Bosea vaviloviae: one gene and its partner. The protein of the gene in region 2 interacts with the protein of the main gene of each other region in a pairwise test. Links are inferred from orthologs where the notes say so. Each region holds a gene or a part of one and is shown on either strand. Other genes may lie near its edges.

What was found.
Region 1: the proteins of hflK (region 2) and ftsH interact in binary tests that used the Escherichia coli proteins (3 or more experiments, as listed by UniProt). The link is inferred for Bosea vaviloviae from one-to-one orthologs.

The regions. Positions count from the first base shown.
Region 1 is NZ_CP017147.1:6,021,536-6,036,408, reverse strand. The notes cover bases 6,907-9,897. They hold ftsH (ATP-dependent zinc metalloprotease FtsH), read left to right. Parts: upstream 6,907-7,434; coding sequence 7,435-9,360; downstream 9,361-9,897. Other genes in these bases: glmM (phosphoglucosamine mutase), read left to right, coding at 9,610-9,897; tilS (tRNA lysidine(34) synthetase TilS), read left to right, coding at 6,907-7,324. Outside these bases: BHK69_RS27945 (DUF2852 domain-containing protein), read left to right, coding at 1-186; protein TolQ, read left to right, coding at 620-1,330; BHK69_RS27935 (ExbD/TolR family protein), read left to right, coding at 1,342-1,788; cell envelope integrity protein TolA, read left to right, coding at 1,817-3,022; Tol-Pal system beta propeller repeat protein TolB, read left to right, coding at 3,019-4,365; peptidoglycan-associated lipoprotein Pal, read left to right, coding at 4,708-5,211; tol-pal system protein YbgF, read left to right, coding at 5,340-6,272; more of tilS, read left to right, coding at 6,269-6,906; more of glmM, read left to right, coding at 9,898-10,953; BHK69_RS27895 (outer membrane protein), read left to right, coding at 11,413-12,264; gpmI (2,3-bisphosphoglycerate-independent phosphoglycerate mutase), read right to left, coding at 12,337-13,851; BHK69_RS27885 (glutathione S-transferase family protein), read left to right, coding at 14,138-14,824; BHK69_RS27880 (dioxygenase family protein), read right to left, coding at 14,855-14,873. UniProt on the Escherichia coli protein: Acts as a processive, ATP-dependent zinc metallopeptidase for both cytoplasmic and membrane proteins. Plays a role in the quality control of integral membrane proteins.
Region 2 is NZ_CP017147.1:5,393,725-5,408,438, forward strand. What follows is about bases 7,821-10,652. They hold hflK (FtsH protease activity modulator HflK), read right to left. Parts: upstream 9,910-10,652; coding sequence 8,731-9,909; downstream 7,821-8,730. Other genes in these bases: hflC (protease modulator HflC), read right to left, coding at 7,821-8,734; BHK69_RS24895 (dihydrofolate reductase), read right to left, coding at 10,061-10,594; BHK69_RS24900 (GNAT family N-acetyltransferase), read right to left, coding at 10,599-10,652. In the rest of the region: BHK69_RS24855 (acetolactate synthase 3 large subunit), read right to left, coding at 1-1,746; BHK69_RS24860 (GGDEF domain-containing protein), read left to right, coding at 2,332-3,804; tRNA (adenosine(37)-N6)-dimethylallyltransferase MiaA, read right to left, coding at 3,808-4,776; phosphoserine phosphatase SerB, read left to right, coding at 4,747-5,631; BHK69_RS24875 (Do family serine endopeptidase), read right to left, coding at 5,830-7,350; BHK69_RS24880 (DUF2065 domain-containing protein), read right to left, coding at 7,599-7,790; more of hflC, read right to left, coding at 7,811-7,820; more of BHK69_RS24900, read right to left, coding at 10,653-11,081; BHK69_RS24905 (GntR family transcriptional regulator), read right to left, coding at 11,306-12,037; BHK69_RS24910 (ABC transporter substrate-binding protein), read left to right, coding at 12,289-13,365; BHK69_RS24915 (aspartate/glutamate racemase family protein), read left to right, coding at 13,565-14,281; BHK69_RS24920 (carboxymuconolactone decarboxylase family protein), read left to right, coding at 14,414-14,714.

The DNA of each region.
Region 1 (14,873 bases), 620 kb from region 2 along the record:
GGCCCGTCGAGCGGCAACCGCGCCTTCGACGAGTATCGCCAGGAGACGCTGCGTCGTCTCGAGGACGAGCAGCGCGAGTTCCACGACTTCCTGGGACGGCTGCGCATGGCCCGGGACAAGGCCGAGTTCGACCAGTTTATGGCCGACCGGCGCGGCGGAGAGGCCACTCCGCCCCCCGCTGGCTGACGCTCAAGACGCACGGCAACCTGTCGTTGCAGCCTCGCCCGCCCCGGACAACCGGGGCGGGCGTTTTCGTTTGCGGTTCCTGGCAAGAGCAGTTTCCGATCCAATTGGATCGTTCAACGGCTCTAGCTCCTTGTTTTAACGCGTTTTCTTCACGCGAACCGGCATCCACTTCGCTCGAAAACGCTCCAGGCCTGCGTTGGCGGCATGGCGCGTATACCGGGCATTAACCTTGCTGGAGGCTTAACTCGATCCCGAGCATGCGTTTCGCAGGAAACCCCGTTTCGGCCCATCTTTCGCCGGATTTTCAAGCGATTGACGGCACCGGCAGTTCCCCGGATCGCGGATCGGGCGGCGGCGTGGGGTCTCTCGCGACGCGTGCGGCGGGGTTGCGTCGGGGAATCCGGCGCACTCGCTGATGCAGAAGGATGACAGGATGAACCCCGCCGATGTCGCGCAAGCCGCGCCGCAGATCGACATGTCGTTCTGGACGCTGTTCTGGCACGCTCATATCGTCGTCAAGCTGGTGATGTGCGGATTGATCGGCGCCTCGATCTGGTGCTGGTCGATCATTATCGACAAATCGCTGCTCTATCGCCGCACGCGCCGGGACATGGACGCCTTCGAGGAGGGGTTCTGGTCAGGCCGTTCGCTCGAGGAGCTCTATCGCGACCTCTCCAGCAAGCCGGCCAATGACATGGCTGCCGTCTTCGTCGCAGCGATGCGGGAGTGGAAGCGCTCCTTCGAGAATGGCGGGCGCTCGGTCGCCAGCCTGTCGCAGCGCATCGACAAGGTGCTCGACGTCACCATCCAGCGCGAGACCGAGCGGCTCGAATCGAAGCTGCTCGTGCTCTCGACCATCGCCTCCTCGGCACCCTTCATCGGCCTGTTCGGCACGGTCTGGGGCATCATGCACTCCTTCACCGCCATCGCCGTCTCGAAGAATTCGTCGCTTGCCGTGGTGGCGCCCGGCATCGCCGAGGCGCTGTTTGCCACCGCGATCGGCCTGTTCGCCGCGATTCCGGCACTGATGGCCTATAACAAGCTCCAAGCCGAGGTCGCCAAGGCGCAGAATCGGCTGGAGGCCTTCGCCGACGAATTCTCCGCGATCCTGTCGCGGCAGATCGACGAGCGGCTGGCGGCGTAGGGGCAAGCGAAATGGGTATGTCAGCAGCATCCGGCGCGAAGGCCGGGGGGCGACGCGGCCGGCGGGGCCGGCGCCATGGCGCCATTGCCGAGATCAACATGACGCCGTTCATCGACGTCATGCTGGTGTTGCTGATCATCTTCATGGTCGCGGCGCCCCTGATCGCGACCGGTGTACCGCTCGATCTGCCGCAGACCGGCGCCAAGCCGATCAATGTCGACCAGAAGCCGGTCACCATCGCCATCGATAGCAAGGGCCAGATCTTTCTGCAGGACCAGCCGACGCTGGAGCCCGATCTGGTGATGAAGCTGCAGGGCCTCGCCAAGCAGGGCTTCGATGAACGCATCTATGTCCGCGGTGATCGCATGGTCGATTACGGCCGCGTCGCCTCGGTGATGTCGACCATCACCTCGGCGGGTTTCAAGCGGGTCGCGCTGGTCACCGAACCGGCGCGGTGAAGACGAGTGCAGTGAGGGTGTTCCAGGCGTGAAGCTTACGACCTCCGAACCGGGCATGATGGTGTCGGCGCTGGGCCACGCGACGTTTCTCGTCGCGGGGCTGCTGGCGTTCGCCTCGCCGGTGCCGCTGCCGGAGAACGAGGAGGCGATCGCTGTCGAGGTGGTTGATCCCAGCGCGCTGAACCAGGTCACGCGCGGCGAACGCAAGGCCGAGAAGGTCCAGGAGCAGCCGATCCAGCGCGCCGAGCGCCAGTCCGAGATCGTCGAGCGCAAGGAGGCGGGCGAGGCCAAGCTGGACACGCCCGCGCCGCCGAGCCGGCCGGTTGAGCTCAAGCTCGCCGACGACAACGCGGCGGCACCGCTGCCGCCCTCGCGCGCTGCGCTGCTGCCGAAGGCCGAGCCGAAGGTCACGCCGCCGGAGCCGGTGAAGCAGCCGCCGCAGAAGGCTGAGCCCAAGGCGGAGCCGAAGCCCGATATCAAGCGCGAGGAATTGGCGAAGCTCGCCGAGGACGCCGAACTCGAATCCAAGGCGAAGCAGGCCGAGGAAGAGGCCAAGGCCGCCGCCAAGGCGAAGTCCGAAGCCGAGGCTCAGGCCAAGCAAGAGGCGGCCGCCAAGGCCAAGGCCGACGCGCAGGCCAAGGCGGAAGCCGCCGAGGCCGCGAAGCAGAAGGCCGAAGCCATCGCCAAGGCAAAGGCTGAAGCCGAGGCCAAGGCGAAGATCGTCGCTGCCGCAAAGGCGAAGCAGGAGGCCGAGGCCAAGGCCAAGCGCGAGGCTGAGATCGCCAAGAACTTCAACCCCACCGATATCGCCAAGCTGCTGCAGTCGAAGGAGCAGGCGCAATCCTCGGGATCGGCTGCGCCGCAGGTCAACCGTACGGCTTCGTTGGGCACCGAGCGCGGCGCGGCGCAGAAGCTCAGCCCTTCGCTCCGGGCTCAGCTCATCGGCATCATCCAGGACCAGTTGCTGAAGTGCTGGAACGTGCCGATCGCGCTCGCCAACGCCAAGGGCTCGGTGGTGCCTTCCGTGCGGATGAAGCTGAACACTGACGGCTCGCTGGTGGGGCAGCCTGGCGTCGTCAACTCTTCGTCAGATCCGCTGTTCAGGGTGGCAGCCGATTCAGCCCTCACTGCAACCCGCCGCTGCGCGCCATTGCGCATTCCGGCTCAATTCGCTTCCTATTATGACGACTGGCGCGACGTCGTCGTCAATTTCGACGCAAGGGACGTACTGTGACCCTCATCAACCGCAAAATCCTTTCGCCGGTTGCCAACGGACTGACGCGTCGCGGCGCGCTTGCCCTGGGCGGCGCGGCGTTGCTCGCCCCAGCCGTGGCGAAGGCCGAACTCGTCATCGATCTGCGTGGCGGCTCGTTCCAGCCGCTGCCGATCGCCGTTGCCGATTTTGCCGGCGATGGCGGCGTTCTGGTCTCGGGCGTGATCACCAATAATCTCAAGCGCTCCGGCTATTTCACGCCGATCGACAAGAGCCGCCATCCCGACAGGAACCCGCCCTTCGATTCCGTCCCGCAATTCGAGGCCTGGAAGGCGGCCGGCGTCCAGGCGCTGGTGACCGGCCGTGTCTCGCGCGACGGTTCGGGCCGCATCAAGGCCGAATTCCGACTCTGGGACGTGACCACCGGCACGCAGACCGACGGCCAGCAATATTTCACCGACCCGAGCAACAACCGCCGCGTCGGCCACATCATTTCCGATGCGATCTTCACCAAGGTCACCGGCGTCGGCGGCTTCTTCGACACGCGCGTCGTCTTCGTCGACGAATCCGGGCCGAAGGAGAACCGGCGCAAGCGCCTCGCCATCATGGACCAGGACGGCGCCAATGTGCGCTATCTGACCAATGGCGACGTCTCCGTGGTGACGCCGCGCTACTCGCCGGTGGCCCAGGAGGTCACTTATATGTCGCAGCGCATGGGCGAGCAGCCGCGCGTGCATGTGCTCAACATCGAGACCGGCCAGCGCCAGGTCGTCGGCAATTTCCCCGACATGACCTCGAGCCCGCGCTTTTCGCCCAATGGTGCGCGCATCGCGCTCTCCCTCCAGCAGGGCGGCAACGCCAATCTTTACGCCATGGATATCGGCTCGCGCACCACGACGCGGCTGACCTCGACGGGCGCGATCGACACCTCGCCGTCCTATTCGCCTGATGGCACGCAGATCGTCTTCGAGAGCGACCGCGGCGGTTCGCAGCAGCTCTATCTGATGCCTGCCGGGGGCGGGGAGGGCAAGCGCCTCTCCTTCGGCGCAGGCTCCTATTCGCAGCCCTCATGGTCGCCGCGCGGCGATCTGATCGCCTTCACCCGGCGTGGCTCGGGTGGTTTCGCAATCGGCGTGATGCGTGCGGACGGTTCGGGCGAGCGAGTCCTGACCGAGGGGTTCCACAATGAAGCGCCGAACTGGGCGCCCAATGGCCAGTACATCATGTTCTTCCGCGACCCCGGCGGGCAGTCGGGTGGAAAACTCTATATGGTCGACATCACCGGGCGCGTCGAAGTGCCGGTGCCGACGCCGGCCTTCGCCTCGGACCCGACCTGGTCGCCGCTGCTGACGGCGGGCAGGTGATGCGGCTCCTGTCCTGAGCCCTCATCCTGAGGAGCGGGCGCCAGCCCGCGTCTCGAAGGATGTTTAGCTGTCTTGGGAGCCACCTGAAGCATCCTTCGAGACGCCGCTTTGCGGTTCCTCAGGATGAGGGCTGTGCAGGATCGAGGGACAAGAGGCGATGTATTCGCGCCACACAGCCTGGAAAGCCGCATTTCTCAGCGTTTGGTTAACCATATGCCGCAATGCCGCCACTTCGCCTTGTTTTGGCAAGGTCTCGTTTAGGTTGACGCTTCATTGATGGGCTCCTGTGCAACGCCGTCCGTGAGCCGCGCCCCGCAGATTCGATTGCCCCGGAGTCAAACCATGCTTGCCACTCTTCTTGCCGGCGGCCGCGCCGTCCGCTTCGCCGCCGCGATCGCGGCCTCGCTCGCGCTCGGCGCCTGCGCCAACAACAACCAGAATGCCGACGGCTTCGGCGCCGGCGGCGCCGCCACGCCCGGCAGCGCCCAGGATTTCGTCGTCAATATCGGTGACCGCGTCTTCTTCGAAACCGACTCGACCGATCTGACGTCGACCGCGACCGCCACGCTCGACAAGCAGTCGGCCTGGCTGCAACGTTATCCGCGTTACACCTTCGTGGTCGAAGGTCATGCCGACGAGCGCGGCACGCGCGAATACAACTTCTCGCTCTCGGCCCGCCGGGCCCAGACCGTGCGCGACTACCTCGCTTCGCGCGGCATCCAGGGCAACCGGATGCGCATCGTCTCCTATGGCAAGGAGCGCCCGGTCGCGGTCTGCAACGACATCTCGTGCTGGTCGCAGAACCGCCGCTCGGTGACGGTGCTCGACGGGGCCGGCGGCGTCTGATCGCTGTCCAGCCTCCCGATCAAGCTCGGGCCGGCGCCTTCCGAAGAGGAAGCCGCCGGCCCTTTCATATTTTGGCCGTGGTGAGGGCGTGTTATAGCGCCGAAACCAAGTGCAACCGGTTGTCGACAATGCTCAGAGACGTCGCTCTTCACCGCAAGGCCCATTCCCTGCTGGTCGTTCTGGCCGCAGGCTGGATGGCGTTGGCCATGGCGGCTCCGGCGCGAGCCCAGGACGCGGCCGAACTCACCGTGCGCACCGCGCGGCTCGAGAACCAGCTGCGTCAGCTCTCCGGGCAGATCGAGCAGCTCCAGTTCGAGAACAAGCGTCTCTCCGAGCAATTGCGCAAGTTTCAGGAAGATGTCGATTTCCGCCTGAACGAGCGTGGCGGCGGCCGCGCCGGCGGCGCCGCGCCTGCAACGGCGCCGAGCAGCGCACCTGCTGGCGGCCAGCAGCGCCAGCGGCGCGGCGATGCCTTCGATCCCACGACGCAGCAAGGGGCAGCCGGTGCGCCGCGCTCGCTCGGAGGCGGCGTGGAGGGTATCATCGAGGAGGATTTCGCGGGAACGCCGGGCCAAGGTCCGCTCGACATCCAGGGCGTCGGGCGCCCGGTGCCGCAAGGCGCCTTGCCCCCGTCGGTTCCGCGGGGGCCGAGCGTGGCCGCGACCGGCGGCGCGAGCTCGGCCAAGGAAGCCTATGACATCGCCTACGCCTCGGTGCTGCGCAAGGAATACGAGCAGGCCGAGATGGGCTTCCGCCAGTTCCTGCAGAGCTATCCGCGCGACCGGCTCGCCGCCGACGCGACCTACTGGCTGGGCGAGAGCTATTTCCAGCGCCAGCGCTATCGCGAGGCGGCCGAGCAGTTCCTGAAGATTTCGCGCGAGAACCCGCGTTCGAACAAAGCGCCCGACAGCCTGCTCAGGCTCGGCATGGCCCTGAACGGGTTGGGCGCGCGCGATCAGGCCTGCGCCACCTATGCCAAGGTCGGCGTCGACTATCCCGCTGCCTCCAACGCCGTGCGTCAGGGTGTCGAGCGCGAGCGCCGCCGCTCCGGTTGCGCTTGAGCGCGCAGCCGGCCCTGGTCGCGGAGCACGAGCCGGTCCTCGCCGGCGAGGCGGAGGCGCTTTTCGCCGATCTCGCCAATGAACCCAGATTGCTCGTCGCGGTCTCGGGCGGGCCGGATTCGGTCGCGCTGTTGGCTTTGCTTGCTGAATGGGCGGGCCGTCCCGGACGGCCCGAGATCGTCGCCGCGACGATCGATCATGGTCTACGCGACGGTTCCGCTGCCGAGGCGCAGGCCGTGGCCCGGCTTTGCGACGGGCTCGGCGTTCCCCACGCGCTCCTGCCCTGGCTCGGCCCAAAGCCCGTGACCGGCTTGCAAAACCGGGCGCGAACAGCCCGCTACCATCTGCTCGCCCGCGAGGCCGAGCGGCGCGGCGGCGCGGCGGTCGTCACAGCCCATACGCTGGACGATCAGGCCGAGACCCTGCTGATGCGCATGGCGCACGGCTCGGGACCAGCCGGGCTTGTCGGCATGCGGACACGCAGCCGCCGGGACGGCATCGCGCTGGCGCGGCCGCTGCTGAGCGTCGCCAAGGCGCGGCTCGTTGCGACCGCCCGGGCACGCGGCCTGTGGTTCGCGGCCGATCCGAGCAATCTCGACCCGCGCTTCGAGCGCGTGCGCTGGCGCATGCTGATGCCGGTGCTGTCGGAGGCCGGGCTCGACGCCGATCGCCTGGGGACACTGGCGACGCGGCTGGCGCGCATGGAGAGGGCGCTGGCTAGCCAGGCCGAGGCGCTCTGGCCGGCGATGGTCATGCCCTGCGACGAGGCCGGTGCGGTCAAGCTTGGCTTCGCCGCCCTGCTCGCGCACCCTGAGGAGATGGTGTTGCGTCTGCTGGCGCGGGCCGTCGATAGCGTCGCGGCCGATGAAGACGCGGTGACGCGGCTGGAGAGGCTCGAAAGCTGCGGTTTTGCGTTGATTGAGGCGGCGCGGGCGCGGTTTGCCTTGACACGGACATTGTCGGGGTGCGTGCTGACGCTTGGTCGCGATGGTGTCCTTTGCGTGCGGCGCGAGCCTGTCCGCAAGCGGGGTGTTCACCCTGCGGCGTCATAAGGTCTGGTCGATCGGCCCGTTTCCCTTGGCAAGGGCGTGTGCCGCACCTAGATTAGCCTAGCAAACCCTTGGCCTCCTCCGGCATTCCGGCAGGCCCGATCGGACTGGTGATGAATCCGAACTTCCGTAACTTCGCCCTTTGGGTGGTGATCTTCCTGCTGGTTCTGGCGCTCGTCACGCTCTTCCAGAGCCCAAGCCAGCGTGCCAGCACCAATGAAATTCCCTACAGCCAGCTGATCAACGAGTCTGAGGCCGGGCGCATCGCTAATGTCGTGGTCGCCGGCCAGGAGATTTCCGGCACCTTCTCGGATGGCCGCAGCTTCGTGACCTATGCGCCTTATGGCGACCCGGCACTGCTCAAGACCTTGGCCCAGAAGGGCGTTCAGGTCTCGGCGCGGGCGCCGTCCGAGGGCACGCCCTGGTTCATGGCGCTGCTGGTGAACTCGCTGCCCTTCGTCATCTTCATCGGCCTGTGGATCTTCATGTCCCGCCAGATGCAGAACGGCGCCGGCAGGGCCATGGGCTTCGGCAAATCCAAGGCGAAGCTCCTGACCGAGGCGCATGGCCGCGTCACCTTCGAGGATGTCGCCGGCATCGACGAGGCCAAGGAAGATCTTCAGGAGATCGTCGAATTCCTGCGCGATCCGCAGAAGTTCCAGCGGCTGGGCGGGCGCATCCCGCGCGGCGTATTGCTGGTTGGCCCTCCCGGTACCGGCAAGACCTTGACCGCGCGCGCCGTCGCCGGCGAGGCGAACGTGCCGTTCTTCACGATCTCGGGTTCCGACTTCGTCGAGATGTTCGTCGGCGTCGGCGCGAGCCGTGTGCGCGATATGTTCGAGCAGGCCAAGAAGAACTCGCCCTGCATCATCTTCATCGACGAGATCGACGCGGTCGGCCGCCATCGCGGCGCCGGCCTCGGCGGCGGCAATGACGAGCGCGAGCAGACGCTCAATCAGCTCCTCGTCGAAATGGACGGCTTCGAGGCGAATGAGGGCGTCATCATCATCGCCGCCACCAACCGCCCTGACGTGCTCGACCCCGCGCTGCTGCGTCCGGGCCGTTTCGACCGCCAGATCGTCGTGCCGAACCCCGATGTCGCCGGTCGCGAGAAGATCCTGCGCGTCCATGTCCGCAAGGTGCCGATGGCGCCGGACGTCGACCTCAGGATTCTGGCCCGCGGCACGCCGGGTTTCTCGGGCGCCGACCTGATGAACCTCGTCAACGAGGCGGCGCTGCTCGCAGCCCGTCGCGGCAAGCGCATGGTCACCCATGGCGAATTCGAGGACGCCAAGGACAAGGTCATGATGGGCGCCGAGCGCAAATCCATGGCGATGTCCGAGGAAGAGAAGAAGCTGACCGCCTATCACGAGGCGGGCCACGCCATCGTCGGTCTTTATGTTCCCGCCGGCATCCCGGTCCATAAGGCGACGATCATCCCGCGCGGTCGTGCGCTCGGCATGGTCAAGTTCCTGCCGGAGGGCGACCGCTATTCCATGAAATTCAAGGAGTTCACCTCGCAGCTTGCGGTCGCCATGGGCGGGCGCGTGGCGGAAGAGATGACCTTCGGCATGGAGAACGTCACCTCGGGCGCGACCGGCGACATCCAGCAGGCGACCAAGATGGCCAAGGCCATGGTCACCCAGATGGGCTATTCCCAAGAGCTCGGCCTGGTCGCTTATGGCGACAACCAGGAGGAGGTTTTCCTCGGCATGTCGATGGGCCGGACCCAGAACTTGTCGGAGGCGACCGCGCAGAAGATCGATAGCGAGGTCCGCAAGCTCGTCCACCAAGGCTATCTCGACGCCAAGGCGATCCTGACCGAGCACCATGAACAGTTCGTCGAGGTGGCCGAGGCGCTGCTCGAATTCGAGACGTTGACCGGCGACGAGATCCGCGACCTGATCGCCGGCAAGCGCCCGGTGCGCGAGACCGACGACACCCCACATGCGCCGCGCGGTTCGGCGGTTCCCAGCGCCGGCCGCGGCCGCAAGCGCGGCGAACCCGACGCCGGGCTGGAGCCGCAGCCGCAGATCTGAGGCTAAGTCCTCTCCCGATTGGAAAAGGCGGCCGATACGGCCGCCTTTTTTCTTGTGGGCCGTAATCTTCTCCTGGAATGACGCAGTAGCTTCGAGTGTCGCGGCCCGATCGCAGTCAATGGCAGCGCCTTGCGCCGCTCGGCCCCGTGGTCGGATAGGATTCGTCACAAATCGTGAGAAGGCGGAAACCAATTCCGGCTATAGAAGGAAGCCGGATCGAGCCTGAGGGCTCGTGTGGACAGAGCAAACATGACACGCAAATATTTCGGAACCGACGGCATTCGCGGGCGCGCCAACGGCGTCATCACGCCCGACCTCGCCTTGAAGGTCGGTCAGGCGACCGGCATTGCCTTTCATCGCGGCGAGCATCGCCACCGCGTCGTCATCGGCAAGGATACGCGGCTCTCGGGCTATATGATCGAATACGCCATGGTCGCGGGCTTCACCTCCGTTGGCATGGACGTGATGCTGCTCGGCCCGATGCCGACGCCGGCCGTGGCGATGCTGACGCGCTCGATGCGCGCCGATCTCGGCGTCATGATCTCGGCTTCGCACAACCCCTATGAAGATAATGGCATCAAGCTGTTCGGCCCCGACGGTCACAAGCTGAATGACGAGGTCGAGGCCGAGATCTCGGCCCTGCTCGATTCCGACCTGTCGCCGCGGCTCTCGACCTCGCCGATGCTCGGTCGGGCCAAGCGCATCGAGAGCGCCCATGCCCGCTATATCGAATTCGCCAAACGCACGCTGCCGCGCAATATGAGCCTGGAGGGCCTGCGGATCGTGGTCGATTGCGCCAATGGCGCCGCCTACAAGGTCGCCCCCGAAGCGCTCTGGGAGCTTGGCGCAGAGGTCATCGCGATCGGTGTCGAACCGGACGGGCTGAACATCAACAAGGATGTCGGCTCGACCCATCCCGCCGCCTTGATCCAGAAGGTGCGGGAATTGCGCGCCGATGTCGGCATTGCGCTCGACGGCGACGCCGACCGCGTATTGATCGTCGATGAGCAGGGACAGGTCGTCGATGGCGACCAGCTCATGGCGGTGATCGCGCGCAGCTGGCAAGAGGATGGGCGGCTCTCGCAGCCCGGCATCGTCGCGACGGTGATGTCCAATCTTGGCCTGGAGCGCTATCTCGGCGGCCTCGGCCTGTCGTTGGCGCGGACCTCGGTCGGCGATCGCTATGTGCTCGAGCATATGCGCGCTCATGGCTTCAATGTCGGCGGTGAGCAGTCCGGCCACATCATCCTTTCCGATTATGGGACGACGGGCGATGGGCTGGTCGCTGCGCTGCAGCTTCTTGCTGTGGTGAAGCGCCAGGACAAGCCGGTCTCGGAGGTCTGCCACTGCTTCGAGCCGCTGCCGCAGATCCTCAAGAATGTCCGCTACAAGCAGGGCCATCCGCTCAAGGAGAAGCCCGTCGTCAGCGCCATCGAGGCGGCGACGCAATTGCTCGGCGCGGGCGGCCGGCTCGTCATCCGCCCGTCGGGCACCGAACCGGTGATCCGGGTGATGGCGGAGGGCGATGACGCCGACCTCGTCATGCGCGCGGTCGACGATGTCGTCGAGGCCGTGACGAAGGCTGCGGCGTAAAGGCCAACTGGCGCTGTTGCTTATCCTCGGAGCCGCTCCGTCATACTGGACGAGAGGCCCTCGGGTCCGGCCTTCGGCCGGCCCAAGGACGCAGCTCCGGGATGCATCATAGAGCCAGACTTGTCGAAGGATCGGCGCTCCGACGGATCCCGGGACTTCGCGGAGTTTATCCTTGGGCTGCTCGAAGATCGGAGCCGAGGGCGAAGCTCAGGATGACTGGCGGTTCCGGGCCAAGATGATCAACCTGGCCAGGGCCGCTGCGTCCCAGCGGATTGGCGGGCCGTTAACCCGAAACCCATCGCAGTTAGGAATTCGGTAAGTATTGGGGGGTGCTTCACTCTTTTTTCAGGTTAAGCGTTAGGGTTAAGTCTCATTTAAGAAATCCCTGTCAACGTCCTTCCTATCGGTAACTCGCGCGAGCTGCGTTCTTGGCGTCGCGCAAACTCGAAGGACACTGCCATGGGCAGCCTGAAAATCCTTGCGCTGGCAGGCGTCATGGCTGTCAGCGCCTCCGCGCTCGCAACCGCCGCCGATTACATGCCGGCTCCGCCGCCGCCCGAGCCGCTTGGCCTCAAGGGCTCGATCTCGAGCGGCATCTATCTGCGCGGCGATATCGGTGTCGGCTATCAGTCGGTCAGCAAGTACCATCAGGACGATGTCGCGGCTTTCGGCGGCAGCTTCTTCGGAGCGGCCGAGGGCAACCACGCGGTCTTCGGCGGGCTCGGCATCGGCTATCGCTTCAACAACTGGTTCCGGGTCGATGCGACCGGCGAATATCGCGGCGGCTCGACGATCGGCACCAACGACATCATCTACAACCCCTTCGCGGGGGTGAACCAGACGAACACTTACAAGGGCAACCTGTCCTCGATGGTGGCGCTGTTCAACGGCTATGTCGATCTGGGCACCTGGAACTGCCTGACGCCCTATATCGGCGCCGGTATCGGCTATGCCTCGAACAGGATCACGGGCCTGACCGATCAGGGCATCGTCGGCATCTCGCCGACGCTCGGCACGGCGGCCAGCGGCACCAAATCGGGCCTCGCCTGGGCGCTGATGGCCGGCGTCGGCTACGAGGTGAACAAGAACCTCACGCTCGAACTCGGCTATCGCTACCTCAATCTCGGCGATGCCCGCTCCGGCTCCATCAACAACGCCTTCCTCGCCGAGAGCTACGCGCCGCTCAAGGCCAAGGACATCGACAGCCACGATTTCAGGATCGGCATGCGCTGGAACTTCGGCGAGTCGGATTGCTGCGGCCCGGTCGAACGCCCGGTGGCCTATGCGCCGCCGACCGTGCGCAAATACTGAGAGCCGGCAAAATCTCGCATTCTGGCGGCGCGGACCTCGGGTCCGCGCCGTTTTCGTTGCGGGCGGCCGCTATCAGCGCAATAGCGAACGGCCGGTCATCTCGGCCGGCTGCGGCAGGCCGATCAGGGCAAGCAGCGTCGGGGCGATATCGGCGAGGCGGCCTTCAGCCAGGGCCATCGCGCCGCTGCCGACCAGCATGATCGGCACCGGGTTGGTGGTGTGGGCGGTATGCGGTGCCCCCGTCACCGGATCGACCATCAATTCGCAATTGCCATGGTCGGCGGTGACGATGAGCGAACCGCCTGCTGCCGTGATCGCGTCGGCGATGCGCCCGAGGCCGGCATCGACCGTCTCGACGGCCTTGATCGCGGCTGCGAGCACGCCGGTATGGCCGACCATGTCGGGGTTGGCGAAGTTCAGCACGAGGAGATCATAAGCGCCGGACTGGACCGCCTCGACCGCCCGCTGGGTCAGTTCGGGCGCCGACATCTCAGGCTGCAAATCATAGGTAGCGACCTTGGGGGAGGGCACCATGACGCGGTCCTCGCCCGGATAGGGCGTCTCCTCGCCGCCATTGAAGAAATAGGTGACGTGCGGGTATTTCTCGGTCTCGGCCATGCGGATTTGTGTCATCCCAACCTTGGCGACCGTCTCGCCGAGGCCGTTGGCGAGCGTCTGCGGGGCGAATAGCGCCGGCATCAGCGGGTCGAGCTCCGCGCTGTAGGAGGTCATGCTGACAGCCTTGGCGAGCACGGGTCGGCGCGGACGCGCGAAGCCGGCGAACTCAGGCTGAAGCACCGCACCGAGAATCTCGCGAATCCGGTCCGAGCGGAAATTGAAGCTGAGCAGCCCGTCGCCGTCCTGCATGCCGCTAAAGCCTGCGACCACGGCAGGCTTGATGAACTCGTCGGTCGTGCCTTGCGCATAGGCGCTGGCGATCGCGGCCTGCGTATCGGCGAAGGTCTGGCCTTCGCCCTCGACCATGGCGCGCCAGGCCTGCTCGACCCGTTCCCAGCGATTGTCGCGATCCATCGCGAAATAGCGGCCCGACAGCGTCGCGATCGCGGCCTGCGGCGGCAGCGCGGCGCTCAAGGCTGCGACATAGGCGGCGGCCGATTGCGGGGGCGTGTCGCGGCCGTCGGTGAAGATATGGATGCGGACCGGGATGCCATTCCGAACCAGGATTTGCGCCAGCGCAACCGCGTGATCCTGATGGGCATGGACGCCGCCAGGCGAGACCAGCCCAAGCAGATGGCAGGCGCCGCCGCTGGCCTTCAGCGCCGCGATCAGGCCTGTGCCCTCCAATGCGCGTGCGATCGAGCCGTCGGTGATCGCCTGGTTGATGCGCGGCAGATCTTGCATCACCACGCGGCCGGCGCCGAGATTGAGATGGCCCACCTCCGAATTGCCCATCTGGCCGCCCGGCAGGCCGACATCGAGGCCCGAGGTCTTGAGGGTGGCGTGCGGGGAGGCGGCCCAGAGCCTGTCGAAATTCGGCGTGTTGGCGAGGCGGACGGCGTTGTTCTCGCTCTCCTCGCGGCAGCCCCAGCCATCGAGGATCATCAGCATCACGGGGCGTTTGGGCATGGGCTGTCCTTTAGGCGCGGTTTCGGAGCAGGGGAGGCCGATAGCATGGCCTGATGTCGCGAGCGAGGCGGTCGCGCCTGCGCTTGACGCTCAAGCGGGTGCACGCATTCCTGATGGGCAAAGGGGCCGCCGGCCGCTTACGCTGCGCGCCGTCCCCGACTCCCGTTCAAGAACGGGCGCAGAGGGCGCCGAGCCAAGAGCAGGATGCGAAAAAGTGGGAACCGGTTTTTCGCATTGATCCTGCCCTCACTTTTAGATGAAATCATCCGACTCCAGGAGATGACGCGTGATCAAGTTCTATTATCACCCCTCACCGAACCCCGCGAAGATAGCCCTGTTCCTGGAAGAGGCCGGTCTGCCCTATGAACTCGTGCCGGTCGACACCCGCAAGGGCGAGCAGTTCAAGCCGGAATTCCTGACGATCAACCCCAACGCCAAGACGCCGGCATTGACCGATGGCGATGCCACGATTTTCGACAGCAATGCGATCCTGCTCTATCTCGCCGAGAAGACCGGCCAGTTCCTGCCGGAGAATACGCCGAAGGCGCGCGGCGAGATGTTGTCCTGGCTGATGTTCGTGGCGACGGGCATCGGCCCCTATTGCGGCCAGGCGGTGCATTTCAGCCGCTTCGCGCCGGAGAAGATCCCCTACGCGATCAACCGCTATGCCCGCGAGGCCGAGCGGCATTGGGGCATCATCGACGCGCAGCTCGGCAAGCAGCGCTACATGCTCGGCGAGGCCTACACCCTGATCGACATGTCGGTCTGGGGCTGGGCGACGCGGCTGTCCTTCGCGGTCGGCGACGAATGGGCCACGAAATTTCCCAATGTGAAGCGCCATCTCGACGAGATATCCGCGCGCCCCGCCGCGCAGCGAGCCGTCGCGCTGAAGGATGCATTCGCCTTCAAGGCGGATTTCGACGACGAGGCGCGGAAATTCCTGTTTCCGCAGAACGCGCATCTGGTGGCCTGAGCAAATTCGCGGCCCGGCGGGTCTTCCGCGTCAGGCTGAGATCACGAAA
Region 2 (14,714 bases):
CTTGGCGTCGATGATGTCGCCGGTGTCGCCTTCGAAATCGGCCAGGATCATCTCGTTATGCGCCTTGCCCGACGGGATCATCGGGAAGCAGTTCTCTTCCTTGGCGACGAGACAGTCGAAGATCACGGGCTTGGGCGTGTCGATCATCTCCATGATCGCGTCATCCAGCGCGGCCGGATCGGAGCAGCGGATGCCGTGCCCGCCATAGGCTTCGGCGAGCTTCACGAAATCGGGCAGCGATTGCGAATAGCTCTCCGAATAGCGCCCGCCATGCAGCAATTCCTGCCACTGGCGCACCATGCCCATGTACTCGTTGTTGAGAATGAAGATCTTGACCGGCAGCCGGTACTGCACCGCCGTCGACATCTCCTGGATGTTCATCAGGATCGAGGCCTCGCCGGCGACGTCGATGACGAGGGCCTTGGGATGCTTCATCTGCACGCCGATCGCCGCCGGCAGGCCGTAGCCCATCGTCCCGAGCCCGCCCGAGGTCATCCAGCGGTTCGGCTCCTGGAAATGGAGATATTGCGCCGCCCACATCTGGTGCTGCCCGACCTCGGTCGTGATGTAGGTATCGCGGTCCTTGGTCAGCGCATGCAGTCGTTCGAGCGCGTATTGCGGCTTGATGATCGAGGACGAATTCTTGTAGGCGAGGCTTTTGCGCGCCCGCCAGCCATCGATCTGCGTCCACCAGGCGGTGAGCGCGGTCTTGTCGATCTGGGGCGAGGTCTCGCGCCAGATCCGGACCATGTCCTCCAGCACATGGGCACAATCGCCGACGATGCCGATATCGACCTTGACGTTCTTGTTGATCGAGGACCGGTCGATATCGACGTGGATCTTCTTCGAACGCGGCGAGAAGGCGTCGAGCCGGCCGGTGATGCGGTCGTCGAAGCGCGCACCGATATTGATCATGACGTCGCAGTCATGCATCGCGAGGTTGGCCTCGTAGGTGCCGTGCATGCCCAGCATGCCGAGCCATTGCCTGTCCGCGGCGGGGTAGGCGCCAAGTCCCATCAATGTCGAGGTGACGGGATAGCCGGTCAGCCGCGCGAGTTCGCGCAGCAGCGCCGAAGCGTGCGGCCCCGAATTGATCACGCCGCCGCCGGTGTAGAACACCGGGCGCTTCGCCTTGGCGATCAGTTCGATCGCAGCCTTGATCTGGTTCAGATCACCCTTGACCGTCGGCCTATAGGTCTTGTGCTGGTTGTCGCGCGGACGGCTATAGGCCCCGGTCGCAAACTGGATGTCCTTCGGGATGTCGATGACGACGGGGCCCGGACGGCCATTGGCAGCGACATAGAAGGCCTCGTGCAGGACGCGCGGCAGGTCCGCGATACTCTTCACCAGGTAGTTGTGCTTGGTGCAGGAGCGCGTGATGCCGACCGTGTCGCATTCCTGGAAGGCGTCGGAGCCGATCAGATGCGTCGGAACCTGGCCGGTGATGACGACGATCGGGATCGAATCCAGCAGCGCGTCGGTCAGCCCGGTGACGGCATTGGTCGCGCCGGGACCGGAGGTGACGAGCACGCAGCCGACCTTGCCCGAAGAGGAACGGGCATAGCCCTCAGCCGCATGGACCGCGCCCTGCTCGTGCCGGACGAGGACATGCTTGACCTTGTCCTGCTGGAACAACGCGTCATAGATCGGCAGCACCGCGCCGCCGGGATAGCCGAACAGATGTTCGACGCCCTGGTCCTGAAGCGCGCGGACGACCATTTCGGCTCCGGTCATCATCTCGCTCATAACGATCTCCTGCGGCAGCTATGTTGAGGTCGGTCGGGGGAAAGCGGGCAATAAAAAAGGCCCTCGGAGGGGCCTGGACGTGCGCTGGCGTCGGGGACGCGCGGTTTGTTAAAACCGGCCCCTACCAGCGCACCCGTACGATAATAAGCTTGCGCATCGCGCTTCCACCTTTTGCAGATATCGCCGGACGCTAGCGGAGGCGTCGCGCCCGGTCAAGCGGCAACGCCAACCGCCTTCCCACAGTCGCGCGAGCAGGCTTTCGCCGCCCCTGCCGCCAACCCCGAAAATCGATTGACCGAAGGGAACACTTTTTCAAGGACGCACTGATAGAGCATTGCGCGGAAAAGTGGGAACCGGTTTTTCGCGTGAGCAATGCTCTAAACTTTTAGAATCGATCACGTTTTTCGCATTCGGACGGAACAGTCCGAATGCGACGTGATCGAGTGCATTGCGCGGAAAAGTGGGAACCGGTTTTTGCGTGAGCAATGCTCTAAACTTTTAGAATCGATCACGTTTTTCGCATTCGGACGAAGCCGTCCGAATGCGACGTGATCTAGCGTCCGCCGACTTGGAACCGGAAACGTTATGTATCAGGAAGTCCACACCGAAAACATCGTGGCGCGAGCCCATGCGAAGGAGATCGCGGAGCTCCTGCACCGCTTCGCGCGGCATGCCCAGGATGAAGGTGGCGCGCCGCATGAAGCGTTCTGCGACGAGGTTCTGCCGAATTTTGGTGAGGATGTGATGGTGCTCGCCCCCACAGAGGACGGCGACTACGCCTATGTCCATTACGGCCGCGAGATCGCGCGCTATGTCGGCGGCAGCCGGCTCGGCGAGCGCATCTCCAGCATGACGCCCCAGGTCGCCCGCTTCACCGCCGCCTGCTACGATCAGGCGCTCAGCGACGGCAAGCCGGCCTATACCGTGCATCGCTCGCTCAAGACGGTTCGAGTCTGCCTGTGGGAGCGGCTGGTGATGCCGACCACGGCGCGCAATGGCGAGCGCTTCCTTGTCGTCTTCAGCCGACCGCTGCAGTTCCACGAGGAGCTTCTCACCACTGTCCTGGAGACCTCGCCCTCGGGCATCGTGGCGCTGCGGGCCATGCGCGACGACCAGGGCGACATCATCCGCACGCTGATCATCACCGCCAATCAACGCGCGGCAGTGATGGCGGGCCGTGGCGACGAGAACCTGCACGATACCGAAGCGCGCGAGAGCCTGCCCTTCCTCGCCGACGCCATGATCTGGCGACGCTGCCTCTACGCTATCGAACTGCGCCGCAGCGACATGATCGAAACCTCCTTCAGCCATGACGGCAAGGTCACCTGGCTGCAGATCGCCATCGCACCGCTCGGCGACGGGCTCGTGATGACGATGACCGACGTCTCCGAATTGATGGTCGCCAACCAGACCCTGCAGAGCCGGGCGGCGACGCTGGCGCTCGAGATCGGCCGCGAACGCGCGACGCGCCGGGCCCTGTCGCAGGAGATCGGCCAGCGCGAGGAGCGCGAGCAGGAATTGCGGCGCCTGGCCGAGACCGACCCGCTGACGGCCCTCTTGAACCGGCGCTCCTTCATCGAGAAGGCCAATGCCGCCATCGCGACCTGCGATGCGAGCGGTGACGACACCTCCCTGATCATCGTCGATCTCGACCATTTCAAGAGCGTCAACGACAGCCACGGCCACGCCGCCGGCGATGCCGTGATCCGCGCCTTCGCCGATCTGCTGCTCGGCACGGTTCGCTCGGACAGCGACCTCGTCGGCCGCTTCGGCGGCGAGGAGTTCGCGGTCTTCCTGCCTCGCGCCAATGCAGCGACGGCGCGGCGCATGGCGCAGCGCATGCAGCACACCCTCGAAACCAAGCGCTTGCCGGTGTCGGAGACGCTGGCCCTGCAGGTTTCGGCGAGCTTCGGCATCGCCACGCGGCAGAAGGGCGAGAATTTCACCGCCTTCATCGAGCGCGCCGACCGCGCGCTCTACCGCGCCAAGAACGACGGCCGCGACTGCATCAGGCTGGCCGAGCCCGCCCTCGTCACCACGGCCGCAGCCGCGGCCTGATCCTCAGGACGCGGCCTCGATCGCCTGCAAGGCGCCATCCAGCGCAGCGCTGGGCGCGACAGCCGTCCATCCCGCCATCTGATGCCGGAACCAGGTGACCTGCCGCTTGGCATAGGCGCGCGTATCGGCCTGCCCACGCGCGATCGCCTCCGCCAGCGAGAGATCGCCGTCGAGATGGGCGATCAGCCCCGGCACGCCATGGGCGCGCATCACCGGCAGCAGCGGGTCGAGCCGGCGCTCGCGCAGGCGCGCGACCTCGTCCAGCGCACCTTCCGCCATCATCGCCTCGAAGCGCCGGTCGATCCGCGCGCGGATCTCCTCGCGCTCCGGCGCCACGAAGAGGCGCAGCAGCGGCAGGCCGTCGAGAGGGCCCGGCCGGCGGTCGCCCTGGAAACTCGCCAGCGAACGCCCCGTCGCCTCCCACACCTCCAACGCCCGCATGGTCCGCATGCGGTCGCTCGGCCGCAACCGTTCGGCCATGGCCGGATCGCGCGCCCGGAGTTCGTCATGCAAGGCTGCCGTCTCCAGCCCCGCGACGCGGGCGCGGAACGCCGCCCGCACGGCCTCCGGCACTGGCGGAATCGCCGAGAACCCTTCGGTCAGCGCCTTGAAATAGAGCCCGGTTCCGCCGACCAGCACCGGTAACGAGCCGGCCTGCCAGAGCTCCGCCAGCAGCGCGCCGGTCTCGGCGGCGTAACGCATCGCCGAATAGTTCTCCGCACCGTCGACATGGCCATAGAGCCGATGCGGCACGGACGCTTCCTCGGCTTGCGTCGGGCGCGCCGTGATGATCCGGAGGTCGGCATAGACCTGCATGGAATCGGCATTGACCACGGTGCCGCCGAAGCGTCGCGCGATCGCCATCGCCAGCGCGGACTTGCCGCTGGCCGTCGGACCTGCGATGAGCACCGCCCTGATCGTCACCCTGCCCGGTCCTTCCTCATGCTCGTCGCCACGCTCGTTTCCGCCCATGGTCAGGCGCTGGTCGATGACAGCCTGCTGAGCCATCTCTCGGCAACCATCTCCGGCCTTACGCGCAGCGCGCGTCTCGACGGCGAGATCGCCGCCGACGTCTTCGCGGAAGCGAACGACGCGCGCAAGTTGGAAGCCGAGATCCGTCTCGCCCTCGCGGGCGCCGCGATCGATATCGTGGTCCAGCCGGAAGCGACGCGGCGCAAGGCGCTGTTCCTCGCCGATATGGATTCGACCATGATCGGTCAGGAGTGCATCGACGAGCTCGCCGCCTATGTCGGCCTCAAGGAGAAGGTCTCCGGCATCACCGAGCGCGCCATGCGCGGTGAAATCGCCTTCGAGCCAGCCCTGCGCGAGCGCGTCGCCTTGCTGAAAGGCGTGCCGCTTTCGGTCGTCGGCGAGATCATTACTGACCGCATCACACTGACGCCGGGCGGATCGGCGCTCGTGCGCACCATGCGCGCCCATGGCGGCTATACCGCGCTGGTCTCGGGCGGCTTCACCGTCTTCACCGGGCCGATCAGCACGATGATCGGCTTCGACGAGCACCGGTCCAATGTCTTGCTTGCGCATGAGGGCGTGCTGACCGGCGAGGTCGCCGACCCGATCCTCGGCAAGCAGGCCAAGCTCGATGCGCTACTGGAATTGCGCGGGCGTCTTGGCCTCGCCCCGGCACAGACGCTCGCCGTTGGAGACGGGGCCAATGACCTTGCCATGCTGGGCGAAGCGGGCCTGGGCGCAGCCTTCCGCGCCAAGCCGGCGGTCGCCGCCGCCGCCCATGCGAGGCTCGACCACGCCGATCTGACGGCGCTGCTCTATGCCCAGGGCTATACTGGCGCAGAGATCGTCAGGTAGCACCTGGCCTCGGAAGCTCCGGAATCTCGACGCATCATCCTGGACAAGCGGCGTAAGCCGCACAGCTCCGGGATCCATCGGAGGGCTCCGGAACTCTACGAAGGATCGCGCGAACTCCGGAACAAAGCTCCCAAATCGACAACACAAAAAAAGGGCGGCCTCGACGGCCGCCCTTTCGCAAATCCATGACGACCAGCGTCAGTTCATCGACACCGCGACGAAGCGGACTTCGCCCTGCGCGTTCGAGACCAGAAGCAAGGCGGACTTCTTGCCGTCCTTCTTCAAGGCATCGAGACGCTTGGTCACGTCCTCAGGCGAGTTCACCGGCTCCTGGCCGACCTCGACGATCAATTCGCCGACCGAGATGCGCTTGTCGGCGGCGTTCGAATTCGGGTCGACCTTGGTGATGATGACGCCCTTCGTGCCTTCCTTGATCGCGTAGCGCTTCTTCAGCTCCTCGGTCTGCGGAGAGAATTCGAGGCCAAGAGCGCTGGTCACGGCAGGCTTGGCCGGTTCGGCCGGCGTGCGTGCCGAGGCGGGCTGGACCTTCTCGCCATCCTCGAGACGGCCAAGCTTGACGGTCTTCACCTCTTCCTTGCCCTTGCGCACGATGCTGACCGGCACATCCTTGCCGACGGGCGTGGCGGCGACGATGCGCGGCAGGTCGCGCGAATCCTTGACCTCCTTGCCGTCGAATTTGACGACCACGTCGCCGATCTCGAGGCCCGCGGGCTTGGCCGGCCCCTTGTCGTCGATGCCGGCGATGAGCGCGCCACGCGCCGTGCCGAGGCCGAGCGCCTCGGCGGTGGCGTCGTCGACGCTCTGGATGCGCACGCCGAGCCAGCCACGGCGCGTCTCGCCGAACTCACGCAACTGCTCGACGACATTGGCCGCGAGCGAGGACGGCACGGCGAATCCGATGCCGACCGAACCGCCCGTCGGCGACAGGATCGCCGTGTTGATGCCGATGACCTCACCCGCCATGTTGAACAGCGGCCCGCCGGAATTGCCCTTGTTGATGGCAGCGTCGGTCTGGATATAGGTGTCGTAGGGTCCCTGGCTGATGTCGCGGTTACGTGCCGAGACGATGCCCGAGGAGACCGAGCCGCCGAGCGCGAACGGATTGCCGATCGCCATCACCGGATCGCCGATGCGCATCGCGTCGGAATCGCCGAACTTGACCGCGGGCAGCGGCTTGTCGTGCTTCACCCGCAGCACGGCGAGATCGACCTTGGCGTCCTTGCCGATGACCTCGGCCTTGAGGCGCAGGCCGCTGGGAAAGATCACCGTGATCTCGTTGGCGTCACCGATGACGTGGTTGTTCGTCACGACGATACCCGACGCATCGATCACGAAGCCCGAGCCCGCCGATTGCGAACGGCGCGGCTGCGGCGCCTGGCGCTCGCCCTGCTGGTTCTGGCCGTCGCGGCCCTGGCCGCGCCGATTGAAGAATTCCTCGAACAGGTCGCCGAAGGGCGTGTCGGGGCCAAGCTGCGGTAATTGCGGCAGGGTGCGGCCCTTGGCGTCTCCCGTCGTCACTGCCGAGATGTTGACCACCGCGGGCATGACCTTGTCGACGAGATCGGCCAGCGAAACCTGGCCGGCCAGCACGGGCGAATTCGCCTGCGCGGGAACCGAAGCGGCGCCCAGCGGCAGCAGAGCCGTGCTGCAGACCAATGCAATCCGGGCGATCCGAAGAGGAGACTGTTTGAATGCCATCAGGGTCCTCATGAGGAGAATGGGCAGGCAATCAGCCTGCCAGAATAGGCCTGAGTAATGAACCTGAAAATACGGCGGAAGCGCGATGCAGCGTGAATCGCCGTGCACGATCGCGTCATTGTGCATCCCGCACGGTCATATCAGGCTCGCGGAGGCCGCCCCACGCTGGAAGCCTTGTGAGAGGCTGGCAAACGCGAAAGTACCAGTCCGGCGCTGAAGACGGTCCACCGGCCGCTTGCAGGCCTTGCCTAGACGCCGCCGCGCACCAGCCAGACCAGGACCACGCCGAGCACGGCGGAGCCTATACCGATCAACCGCATGCGGTCGACCGGCGTCTCGGCTGCACTGCGCAAAGCATCCTTGGCGAGGTTCGGCACCGCCGCGAACAGGATGCCCTCGATGGCGAAAACCAGGCCGAGCGCCGCGATGAAATCCCACATACGCGGCGCCCGGGTTCGAATCAGGGCCGCGCCGGCGCGGCCGGCACGGTGGTGGTTGCACCCGCATCCCGCTGGGCTTGCGGCCCATTGAAGAAGCGGAAGAACGGGGTATCGGGCGAAAGCACCATGCGCGTATCGCCCGGCTTGATGCTGGCCTCATAGGCCTGCATCGAACGATAGAACGCGAAGAACTCCGGATCCTTGCCGAAGGCTTCGGCGAAGACGCGGTTGCGCTCGCCTTCGCCCTCGCCGCGAACCTCGTCCGAACGGCGCTGCGCCTCGGCGACGATCACGGTCGAATCCCTGTCGGCACGCGCCCTGATCTCCTGCGCCTGCTGGGCGCCGAGCGCGCGGGCTTCGGCCGCCTCGCGCTGGCGTTCCGTCTGCATGCGCTGGAACACGGCTTGCGAGTTTGCAGCGGGCAGATCGACGCGGCGCAGGCGCACATCGACGACGGTCATGCCGAAGCGCCCCGCCTCGCGGTTCACATCGTCACGAATACGGCTCATCAATCGCGAACGGTCGGTCCGGACCATGGCGGTGAAGCTCGCCTCAGCCAATACGCTGCGGACATTGCCGTTGACGATCGAGGCCAGCTGCGAGTTGGCGCGCGGGATGCTGTTGACCGCCTGATAGAACTTCAGCGGATCGGAAATCCGGTAGCGCGTGAAGGCATCGACGACGAGCCGCTTCTGGTCCGAGGCGATGATTTCCTGCGACGGCAGGTCCAGATCGAGGATGCGGTTGTCGAGGAAGGTCACCGTCTCGAACGGCGCCGGCAGCTTGAAGTAGAGTCCGGGCGCGGTCGCGATGGTGCGCACCCGCCCGAACTGCAGCACGATGGCCGATTGCGTCTGCTGCACGACGAAAGTGCCGGCATAGAGCAGGACCGCGGCGAGGCCGACGAGGATGAGCGCACCAAGGCGCAGGATCGAACCGTTCATCGGACCGCTCCTCCCTGCTGAGCGCCCGGCGCCGTGCGCCGCTGCTGGAGTTCGTTGAGGGGCAGATAGGGCACGACACCCTGGCTACCATTCTTCTGGTCGATGATGATCTTGTCGGCGCCGCCGAGCACGCGCTCCATCGTCTCGATGAAGAGACGCTCGCGGGTCACCGCCGGGGCATTCTTGTACTGCGCATAGACCGCGTTGAAACGGCTCGCCTGACCCAGCGCTTCGGCCACCGTCTGGTCCTTATAGGCTTCGGCCGACTGGACGAGCTGCGCCGAACGGCCGCGCGCTTCCGGCACGACGCGGTTGGCATAGGTCTGCGCTTCGTTGCGCAGGCGCTCCTGGTCGGCGCGGGCCGCCTGGACGTCGCGGAACGAATCGATGACCTGCTGCGGCGGATCGACCTTCTGCATCTGCACGAGGCGGATCTGGACGCCGGCCTTGTAGGTGTCGAGCGTGTCCTGCATCAGCTGGCGCACCTCGGTCTCGATCGCGCCGCGATCGGTGGTCAGCACCGGCTGGATGTTGCGACGGCCGACGACCTCGCGCATCGCGCTCTCGGCGACGGCCTTCACCGTGCCCGGCGGATCCTGGATGTTGAAGACGTAGTTCTCGGGCGCGACGGGGTCGATCTGCCACTGCACGATGACGTCGACATCGACGATGTTCTCGTCGCCGGTCAGCATCAGGCTCTCTTCGATCACGTCGGTCTGGCGCGAGGTGCGCACCGATTCGACCGTGCGGAAGCCGACCTCGGTGGTGACGACATTGGTCACCTGGGGCTTGATCACGCCGCCGATCGGATAGGGCCAGTTCCAGTTGGCGCCTTCGCCGGTCTTGCCGATATATTTGCCGAAGACGGTATTGAGGCCGACCTCGTTGGGGCGCACGAAATAGACGCCGGTCGCGAGCCAGACCAGCATCAGGACGAGCAGGCCGAGCACGAGACCGCGCCCGCCGACATTGCCGCCGGGAAGCAGATTCTTGAGCCGGTCCTGGCTGCGCCGCAGGATCTCTTCCAGATCGGGCGGCGAACCGCCACCGCTGCCGCCGCCGTTCGAGCCGCCGCCCCAAGGGCCGCCACCGCCACCGCTTCCACCGCGATTGCCCCAGGGTCCGCCCCCGCCGCCACCGCTCCCACTACCGCCGCTCTGGTTGCTCCAAGGCATACTTGCGCCGTTCCCTTACGCTCGTGTCAGGCCGTGCAATAGGCGAATGCCGGCCATTTGTCAGCGCCCTTGCGGGGCCGTGGCGCTGACTTGGGCATGGGACATGGATTCGTCAACGGCGCAAGTCATTCATCGTCAATGGAAAGTCGGCTCATGGCCGGCGGCGAAAGGTCGCGAAGGTGAAAGCGTGCTCATCATCGGGGCCGTGCGGATGCTCCTCGCGCGTGACGACTTCGAACGCAGCGCGATTCCATTCCGGGAAAACCGCATCGCCCTGCGGCGCTGCATGCACGAAGGTCAGTTCGAGCCGGTCGGCGAAAGGCAGGACCTGACCATAGATCTCCGTGCCGCCGCCGATGATGACCGAATGCGCCCCCATCGCGCGGCCCAGGCTCTGGGCAAGCTCAAGCGCTCCTTCAAGCGAATGCGCGACATGCACGCCCTCAGCGCTGAAATGCGCGTCCCGCGTCAGCACGATCGTCTCGCGTCCCGGCAGCGGCTTGCCGATGGAAAGATAAGTCTTGCGCCCCATGATGATCGGGCAACCCGTCGTCAGGCGGCGGAACCGCCGCATGTCGGTCTTCAAGCGCCAGATCAGCTTGTTGTCGTCGCCAATGACATTGTTGTCGGCGATGGCTGCGACAATGACGAAGGGAAGAGCTGGAACGAGGGGAAGCGCTGCCATCGTCTCAGCTCCCCTGCCCCAACCGCGCCAAAGCCTCGCCTTCGAGCCGCTTCACCGTCCACTCGTCCTGCGCCGCGGCTCCGATCGAGCGATAGAACACCCGCGACGGCTCGTTCCAGTTCAGCACCCACCAGGCCAGGCGCGGCAGCGCCTCCTCGACGCAGCGCCTGGCGAGGTGCGCGATCAGCCCCTTGCCGATGCCGCGCCCGCGCTGACCGGGCCGCACATATAGATCCTCCAGCCAGATGCCATGCCGGCCCGAGAAGGTGGAATAGGTGTAGAACCAGACCGTGAAGCCGACCGGCTCGCCCTCCCACTCCGCGATGTCGCAGAATGTGCGCGGATTCGGGCCAAACAGCGCCAAGGCGATGTCGGCCTCCGTCGCCGCGACCTCATGCAGCAGCTTCTCGTATTCGGCCAGTTCCCTGATGAAACCGAGAACGAGGCCGGCCTCGTCTGGACGGGCGGGGCGGATGGTCAAGCTCATGGCAGAAGCCCTGCGACGACGACCGCCGCGTTCATGGAAGCGTGAAATTCTTGGAAGTGTGCAGTTCTTGGAAGTGTGCAGTTCTTGGAAGCGTGCAGTTCTTGGAAGCATGAAGGAGAATCGGCAAGCAGACACCCTCCGATTGTCTCGTGCATAACCCAGAAAAACACCAGCCGGCGGAACCGGCGCGACATGCAGAAGGCCGTCTCATAGGATGCAGCCGTTCAGGCGCTCGCGAGGGCCGGCGTCTCGACGACGCCTTCTGCCTGGCGCCAGGCGAAGCCCAGATGGGCCTGGAGCAGTCGGTTGAGCAGCGGGCCGTCGCGATCGAGGAAGGCCTTCAGGATGTCGGCGTGCTGGTAGGCCGCCGAAGTCCAGTCCTTGATCTGCATGACCGCGAGATAGCGGGTGCGATAGAGCCTGAGGTTCAATTGGCCGTGGATCTCGACCAGCGTCGGATTCCCCGAGCCGGCGACGATGCCGAGATGGAAGGCCTGGTTCGCCTGGAAATAGGCTGAGCGGTCCTTGGCCTCGAACGCCAGCTGCAACAGGCCGGACTGCACCTCGACCTCAGCCACCTGCGCCGGCTGGGCGCTGAGGCAAGCGAGTTCGCCGCCGAGCCCGTCGAGCATGCTGTAGACCTTCAGCATGCCGCGCAAATCCTCGACGCCGGGATTGGCTACGACCGCGCCGCGATTGGGCAGGATGTCGACGAGCCGTTCCGTCGCGAGGATCTGGAGCGCCTCGCGGATCGGCGTGCGCGAGACCCGCAACTGCTCGGAGATCGGCTGTTCGCGGATGCGCTCACCGGGCTTCAGGACGTCATGGATGATCAGATCGCGGATGTGGTTCGCGATCTGCTGCGTCAGAGGCTGGGCCGCCACAGTCAGGGACAGCCTCGGCACGGCGTCGTCGGAGACGGGGCGCTGGCCATCCGGAACGCGGATCAAGCTCATGAAGGTCTCATTTCTGCCGAGCGCCTACCGGCGGCCGCTTATTTACGCTTGCAGGACTACCGCGCCTGCGTATTGTCGACAATATGGAAAATGACTATCCGCGAGATGATTGTCGCCCCCACGACGCCACGCCGCTTGCCAAGCGGTGTCGGCAGAGACCGTGCCGGGCCGATCGTCAGCTTGCGGACGCTATCGCCGACAGCCTCGTTTCACAGATTGCCTGAGTGACGATCGAAGGGGAGAGATGCGCCATGACGACGACAGATGATCGAGACATGACCCCGAAGGCGACGCGCCGGGACTTTCTCGCCACCGCCGCGCTGGCCACGGCTGCAGCGACGATGGGCGGGGCCTCATCGGCGCTCGCAGCCGAGAAGATCACCGTCGCCGACCCGGGCGGCATCTACGGAACGGGCTTCGGCGCCGCCTTCTACAAACCCTTCCAGGCCGAAACCGGCATCGAGATCGTCAATGTCGCCCGCGAGGCGGAGCCGACCAGCCAGATCAAGGCGATCGTCGAGGCGAAATCCTATGTCTGGGACGTGGTGTCGGTGACGCTTTCATCGCGCAAGCTGCTCTCGGACCAGGGGCTGCTCGAGCCGCTGGACTGGAGCGGGCCCGAGATGGATGCGCTCATCCCGGCGGCGCGCCAGCCAGACTGGATGGGCACCAACGTCTTCGCCAGTCTGCTCGCCTATCGCAAGGACACGATGAAGACCGCGCCCAACAGCTGGGCGGATTTCTTCGACGTGAAGAAATTTCCCGGCCGCCGTGCGCTGCCCAAGAGCCCGATCATCGTCCTGGAAGGCGCGCTGCTGGCCGACGGCGTTCCGCTCGACAAGCTCTACCCGCTCGACGTCGACCGCGCCTTCAGGAAACTCGACGAGATCCAGCCGCATGTCAGCGTCTGGTGGGCGAGTTTCGGCCAGACGACCCAGTTGCTGCAGAGCGGCGAGGTCGACATGCTCTACAGCAGCAATGCGCGCATTCAGGCCGCGATCGACAGCGGCGCGCCGGTCCAGCTGATCTGGAACCAGGCGCTCTATGGGCTCGAAGGCTGGGCGATCCCGAAAGGCTCGCCGCGCGCCGCGCTCGCCAAGCGCTTCATCAAATATTGCGCCAACGGCACGCGGCAGGCCGCCTATACCAGCGCCCTCGCCTACGGCCCGACCAACCCTGCGGCCTTCGACAAGATCGCGCCGGAGCGGGCAAAATTCCTGCCGACCGCGCCAGAGAACTTCAAGGGCATGGCCCAGATCAACGACGACTGGTGGGGCGCCAACAAGGACAAGATGTTCGACCGCTTCAACGCCTGGCTGCTGCGCTGACGGCTGGCGGCGCGGTCTCGACCCTGCCGCGGCAGATGTGGAGCGACATGCTGCTCCAGATCAATCCGACGCTGGCAGCCGTCGCTACGATCCTGCTGGTCGTGATGACGCTGCGTCTCTTCGCCGGCGAATATCTGCGCCGGCGCAGCCCATGAGCGGGATGCCTTCGGCCCCCCTCGCCTATCCCAGGACATCGCCCATGCAGCCCATGAAGAAGACCTATTACGGCGTCACCCTCGGCATCCTGATGGTGAAGAGCCATTTCCGCCGGTTCCATGGCGATATCGGCCATGCCGGCACCTGGTCGTTCCCGGTGCAGTACCGCATCGTCGCCGACGCCGTGCCGTCGCGGATGACGGAGATGCACAATGTCAGCCTGCTCGAGCCGTTCAAGGCCGCCGCCCAGGAGCTGATCGAGGCCGGCGTCGACGGCATCACCACGACCTGCGGCTTCCTGTCGATCTATCAGCGCGAGCTCGCCGATTTCTGCTCGGTGCCGGTGGCGACGAGCGCGTTGCTGCAGGTGCCGATGGTCGAGCGCATCATCCCCGGCAACAAGAAGGTCGGCATCCTGACCTATAATGGCGATGCCCTGACGGGCCGCTATCTCGAGGCCGCGGGCGTCGCCGCCGACACACCCGTCGTCGGCATGCCCCCGACCTCGGAATTCGTCCGCTCGATCCGCGACGGCGACGACAGCGTGCCCTTCGAGGTCTTGCGCGAGGAGGTGCTGGCGACGGCCGGCACGCTGATGACCCGGCATCCCGACATCGGCGCGATCGTCTCCGAATGCACCAATCTGACGCCGTTCAGCGCCGATATCGCGCAGCGCTTCCGCGTGCCGGTGTTCGACGCGGTGACCATGGTCAACTGCTTCCACGCCGCGCTGAAGCCGCAGCGCTTCGCACAGGACTGAGCCGGCCCCCCGCGGCGGGACGCAAAGCAGCGTCCACGGATTACGGGGTGATCGGCAGCGCCAGCTCAAGCCGGTCGCGATTGGCGACGCCGCCGGCTCCGACAGACAGATCGCCATCTGGAGGGAACCACCATGGGCAAGCCGACACCGATCGAATACGCCGATGCCTCGCCGGAGGTGCGCGCCGTATTCGACGACATCATGACTTCGCGAAACCTCAAGGACGTCAACAATTTCTGGAAATATCTCGCACGCGACCCCGTCTCGCTGCGCCGGACCTGGGAGAGCGTGAAGGAGGTCATGGCGCCCGGCGCCCTCGACCCGCTGGTCAAGGAGATGGTCTATCTCGCCGTCAGCGTGACGAATAGCTGCGGCTATTGCATCGCCAGCCACTCGGCGGCGGCCAAGGCCGGCATGAGCGAGGCCATGTTCG